2 regions of the Bacillus sp. AP8 genome follow, and region 1 is predicted to be linked to the other one. Evidence: riboswitches for the same ligand, from Rfam matches in the RefSeq annotation. Region 1 holds a riboswitch; the other holds the start of a gene.
What was found. Region 1 has a riboswitch for S-adenosylmethionine ahead of metK (methionine adenosyltransferase). Riboswitches for the same ligand answer to the same signal wherever they lie in the genome.
Positions count from the first base shown of each region.

Region 2: another riboswitch for S-adenosylmethionine. It lies ahead of BN349_RS18450 (methionine ABC transporter ATP-binding protein); the one in region 1 lies ahead of metK (methionine adenosyltransferase).

Region 1 covers NZ_CAPG01000080.1:4,955-8,171, reverse strand. Annotated here, with positions in the region: gene pckA (phosphoenolpyruvate carboxykinase (ATP)) at 1-1,050, opposite strand, end outside; SAM riboswitch class I at 1,375-1,511, shown strand; gene metK (methionine adenosyltransferase) at 1,706-2,908, shown strand; gene BN349_RS19190 (gamma carbonic anhydrase) at 3,068-3,217, opposite strand, start outside.
Region 2 covers NZ_CAPG01000076.1:78,241-81,457, forward strand. Annotated here, with positions in the region: gene BN349_RS18445 (methionine ABC transporter permease) at 1-511, opposite strand, end outside; gene BN349_RS18450 (methionine ABC transporter ATP-binding protein) at 504-1,532, opposite strand; SAM riboswitch class I at 1,651-1,758, opposite strand; gene BN349_RS18455 (O-acetylhomoserine aminocarboxypropyltransferase/cysteine synthase family protein) at 1,874-3,196, opposite strand.

The DNA of each region.
Region 1 (3,217 bases):
TCCAAATGCATCGGCAGTTAAAAAGATAATTGTATTTGGATGTCCTGCAACACTTGGTACGACGATATTATTCATAACATCGATTGGATATGCAGCACGAGTGTTTTCTGTTAATGTTTTATCTGAATAATCAGCGATTCTAGTGTGCTCGTCAACCACAACATTTTCTAATACTGAGCCAAAGCGAATCGCATCAAATATTTGTGGTTCTTTTTCTCTAGAAAGATCAATACATTTAGCATAGCATCCACCTTCAACATTGAATACACCATTTGAAGACCAGCCATGCTCATCATCGCCAATTAATTTACGGTTTGGATCGGCAGACAATGTTGTTTTACCAGTTCCAGAAAGTCCAAAGAATAATGCAACATCTCCTTCTTTTCCGACGTTAGCAGAACAATGCATAGAAAGGATGTTATTTTCAGGAAGAAGGTAGTTCATGATAGAGAATATAGATTTTTTCATTTCTCCAGCATATTCTGTTCCACCGATTAATACTGTTTTATACTCAAAAGAAATAATAATGAACGTTTCTGATTTCGTTCCATCAATAGTAGGATCTGCTTTAAAATTCGGTGCTGAAATAACCGTGAATTGCGCATCGTGATCCACTAATTCATCTTTAGTAGGACGAATGAATAATTGGTGTGCAAAAAGATTATGCCATGCATATTCATTTACTACTTGAATGGGTAGACGTGATTTTTTATCAGCTCCTGCAAAACCATTAAAAACAAATACTTCTTCTTTTTCTTTTAAATAAGAAATAACTTTATTATAAAGCTTTAAAAATACTTCTTGAGAAATTGGTTGGTTATTAACCCAATCAATTTTATCTTTAGTAGATGCTTCTTCAACGATATATTTATCTTTAGGAGAACGTCCAGTATATTTTCCAGTCTCAGCTTTAACAGCACCAGTAGATGTAAGTACTCCTTCATTACGAGTTAATACTTTTTCAACTAATTGTGGAACAGAAAGCTGAACAGAGACATTATTTCCTTCTAAGAGTTCATGTAGCTCATTTGAAATCTCTACCGTATTCATATAAGAAATACCTTCCTTTATCATTAATGTAATTTTTTTCTTAATAGTATAACATATTAAATAGTATAACACATTTGATTTATTAATCTATACTAATTTATTGAAAAATCACAAACAGTTCAAAAAATGCACGTTTTCATTAATGAATGTGTATTATTAGATTTCTTCCATCTTAATTTAAGTATAAAATATAAATTCAAAGAAAGTATGTTAGAATTTTCACATTTCATAAAACTTTCTATTATTACATATTCCCCAAGGTTTTATAAGGGTGAAAAGTTGACAAATATTATAGTTGTGTTATTATGTGTAAACGAACGGATTCTCTTATCCTGAGCTGGTGGAGGGACAGACCCGATGAAGCCCAGCAACCTGCTATATGTAAAATAATCACATATTTGATTATTTTTGTAGCAAAGGTGCTCAACTGATGCAAGGCATTGGTCCTTGAACGATAAGAGCGAAAGGCTGATGTACGTAAACAAGTACCCTTTCCTCACATCAAGGAGAGGTTTTTTTTATGGACAAAAAATCCTCTGAAAAACCTAAAGAAAGTTCCTGTGTCTAGGAAAATGAATTCCGTCAACAAAAGAGGGAAAAATGAATAGTATAACTATTCGAGAAAGCCTCTACCAAATTTGAGGAGGGTAATTTGATGTCTAAGAAACGTCGACTTTTTACTTCAGAGTCAGTAACTGAAGGACATCCAGATAAGATTTGTGACCAAATATCAGATTCCATTCTGGATGAAATACTAAAAAAAGATGCAAATGCACGAGTAGCTTGTGAAACATCTGTTACAACAGGACTTGTGTTAGTTGCTGGAGAAATAACAACATCTACTTATGTAGATATTCCTAAGATTGTAAGAGAAACAATTAAAGGAATTGGCTATACTAGAGCAAAATATGGTTTTGACGCTGAAACTTGTGCAGTGTTAACTTCTATAGATGAACAATCTGCTGATATCGCTGCAGGTGTTGATAAAGCGTTAGAAGCAAGAGAAGGACAAATGACAGAAGAAGAAATTGAAGCCATTGGTGCAGGAGACCAAGGATTAATGTTTGGTTTTGCGTGTAATGAAACAAAAGAACTTATGCCTTTACCTATTTCATTAGCGCATAAATTAGCACGTCGTTTAACGGAAGTTCGTAAAAATGGAACTCTTGGCTACTTACGTCCAGATGGTAAAACACAGGTTACAATTGAATATGATGAAAATAATCAGCCAGTTAGAGTTGATACAATTGTTATTTCTACTCAACATGACCCAGAAATAACTCTTGAACAAATTCAAAAAGATTTGAAAGAGCTTGTTATTAATCAAGTAGTTCCAGCAGAATTAATTGATGAGAACACGAAATACTTTATTAATCCTACTGGCCGTTTTGTTATTGGTGGTCCTCAAGGTGATGCTGGATTAACAGGTCGTAAAATAATTGTAGATACGTATGGCGGTTATGCACGTCATGGTGGTGGAGCATTCTCTGGTAAGGATCCAACAAAAGTAGATAGATCTGCAGCTTATGCCGCGCGTTATGTTGCTAAAAATATCGTTGCTGCTGGATTGGCAGATAAAGCAGAAGTTCAATTAGCATATGCTATTGGCGTTGCTAAACCTGTTTCCATTGCAGTAGATACTTTTGGTACTGGTAAGGTTGATGAAGATGTATTAGTAGATGTAGTAAGTAATCATTTTGACCTTCGTCCTGCAGGAATTATTAAAATGTTAGATCTACGTAAACCAATATATAAAGGTACAGCAGCATACGGTCATTTTGGTCGTACAGATATTGACCTTCCTTGGGAACGTACAGATAAAGCAGAAGAGTTGAAAGCAGCAGCTCTAAAAGCATAATAAAAAAGAGAGCATTTAGTTATGAATGCTCTCTTTTTGTATTTCATTCGTATATATAAATGGAACAATAACGTATTTTCTAGATCTAGTGCCTACCATGCTAAAGAGTAACCTTCTAACAGACTTGTTTTACTTTTGGTTGCTCCTTAAATAAGTTCCTTACTTTTTTTGTAGAGATTTATAGTATTGTCCTTTTTCTACATATTGACGTCTTATTCTTTGCATATCGGCAATGTCTGCTTCATTTAATTCTCGTACGACTTTTGCAGGTCTCCCGAAAGCTAAAGTATTAGGAGGAATGACTTTTCC
Region 2 (3,217 bases), on a different contig from region 1:
CACCTGCCATAGCTGTGTATCCAACTAACGCGATAGTTGTAACGGTTATACCTGACACTATAGCTGGCATTGATTCTGGAATCAAAACCTTCCATATAATAGTGCTCGTTTTTGCTCCCATTGCTTTTGCAGCTTCAATAACTCCTTTGTCAATCTCTCGAAGAGCAATTTCAACCATGCGAGCATAAAATGGAGCAGTACCGATGATTAAAGCTGGTAATGCAGCTTTTTCCCCAATCATCGTACCCATTAATAATTTCGTAATAGGTATTAATAAAACAATTAATATAATGAAGGGAATGCTTCGGAAAATATTCACATAAGCACTTACAACCGTATACACTACTTTATTAGCCCATAGATTACCTTTAGATGTTAAAAATAATAGCAATCCTAGAATGACACCAAACACAAATACTGCAATCACTGAAATACTTGTCATAAACAATGTTTGTTTTGTTGCTATCCACATAATTTCCCAGTCTACATTAGGAAGGTATTTCTCAAGCATTCGTGATCACCTCCACGCCAACGCCTCGTTGATTTAAAAAGTCGATGGCTTGCTTTAATTGATTCGCATCACCATCAATATGGAGAAACAATGTTCCATAAGATCCTTTTTGAGTTTGTGAAATTTGTCCTTGAATAATATTTATATCAAATTCAAAATTACGAATTAGTTCAGTAACAACTGGTTTTTCTGCATCATCACCAACGAAAGTAAGCTTGACAACATTTCCAGTTTGATATTTTTGCAATAGATTTTCAATCGCCTCAGCTGTATCTTCAGGATTTGTTAGTTGTTGTACGAAACGTTTTGTAATATCTTGCTGTGGATTTTTAAAGACATCCAAAACCTCTCCAATCTCTACAACCTTACCTTTTTCCATAACCGCTACTCGATGACAAATCTTCTGAATAACATGCATCTCATGAGTAATTAATACGATTGTTAAATTTAATTTCTTATTGATATCCACTAATAAATCTAAAATGCTATCCGTCGTTTGTGGATCTAAAGCAGATGTAGCCTCATCACATAACAATACTTTAGGATTATTTGCAAGTGCTCTTGCAATACCTACTCTTTGTTTTTGACCGCCGCTTAGTTGTGAAGGGTACGCATTTTCTCTTCCTTCTAAACCAACTAACTTAATTAGTTCATTTACCCTTTTAAGTCTAGTACTTTTGTCAACACCGGCAATTTCCAATGGAAATGCAATATTTTCACTAACTGTTCTAGACCACAATAGGTTAAAATGCTGAAAGATCATTCCAATCTCATGTCGTGCTTTACGAAGTTTTGCACCTTTTATAGCAGAAATTTCTTGTTCAGCTACTGTTATTGTTCCCGTAGTTGGTACTTCAAGACCATTTAACATTCGAATAAGAGTACTTTTTCCAGCTCCACTATAGCCAATTACTCCAAATATTTCACCTGGTTCAATATCAATTGAAACAGAGTCTACAGCTTTCAATTTATCCTTCAACCCAATGGAGAATAATTTTGATACGTTTTGAATTTTAATCATATTGATCACCTCTTTGTCCATAACCATTTGGACAAATATTTATTTATACATTGCCCTAAACAACAAAAACCTTTCTGCAAGAAGAGCAGAAAGGCATAATAATCTAAGCTTGACCTTTCTCTCATCTACCAAAGTATAACTACTTTGTGTGATTTGGCACCATTTCAAATTAATTGACGGTTGCCGGGCTTCATTGGGCACATCCCTCCACCACTCTTGATAAGAGTTTCAAAAAAATATTTAATTGTTGTTAGAATAAATATTTTAGTAAGGTGATTCTATCACTATATAAATTTACTGTCAACTTATTTCACTCAATTTGACAGTATTTCCATCCATTTTTATGAAACAGAGATAGGGTTTATCGATGTTTTTCCAGTAGCTACTTTAATGGCTTCTTCTAACTCTGCAATCAAATCATCTACATTCTCAATTCCTATCGATAAACGAACTAAATCTTCAGACACACCAGACAGCTTTAGCTCTTCCGCACTTAATTGTTGATGCGTTGTACTTGCCGGGTGAATGATTAAACTTTTAGCGTCACCCACATTTGCTACGTGACTCCACAGTTGAATACTGTCAATCAATTTAGCACCCGCTTCTCTTCCACCTTCAATACCAAATACAGCGACTGCTCCTGCACCTTTTGGTAAATATTTTTCAGCTAGTGCATAATTTTTATTATCTTTATCTCCTGGATATAGTACCCATTTTACAGCAGGATGGTTTTGTAAATATTCAACGACTTTCTTTGTATTCGCAATATGTTCCTTCATGCGAACATGAAGGGTTTCTAAACCAAGAACAAATTGAAAGGCACTATTTGGACTAATAGCTGGACCTAGGTCACGAAGTAATTGTACTCGAGCTTTTGTAATGTATGCAGCCGCTCCAAGTGCATCACTGTAGACAAGATTATTATAGCTAGGATCAGGTGTTGTAAAGCTAGGAAACTTACCTGTACTCCAGTCAAACTTACCGGCGTCAATGATTATTCCACCTAATGTTGTTCCATTTCCTAAAAGCCATTTAGTTGCCGAATGAATAACAATATCTGCTCCATACTCAATTGGTTTGCATAAATATGGTGTCGCAAAAGTATTATCAATGATTAATGGAATACCATTTTCGTGTGCTATTTCAGCCACTTTTTCAATATCTAAAACATGTAAACTTGGATTTCCTATCGTTTCAGCAAAGACTGCTTTTGTTTTAGGAGTAATAGCTGCTCTAATGTTTTCTGGATCTTCAGCATCGACTAAATGAACTTTGATCCCGTATTTCGGTAGAGTATTAGCAAATAAATTAAATGTACCGCCATATAAATGAGAAGCCGCAACAATCTCATCTCCAGCTTCTGCTAGATTTAATATAGCTAGAGTTATAGCAGCCATTCCACTCGAAACGGCAAGAGCTCCAATACCACCTTCAAGTAAAGCAACTCGTTCTTCAAATACTGTTACCGTCGGATTATGAATGCGCGTATAAATATAACCTGGTTCTTTCAAACCAAATAAATTCGCTGCATGTTCACTATCCTTAAATACATAAGCGTTACTTTGATAAATCGGAGTGGAACGAGCTCCTGTTACTGGATCTACTTGTAAACCTCCATGGACACTTAACGTTTCGAAGCTATACTTTTTTTGATTATCGCTCATGATTTTTCCTCCTATAAATGT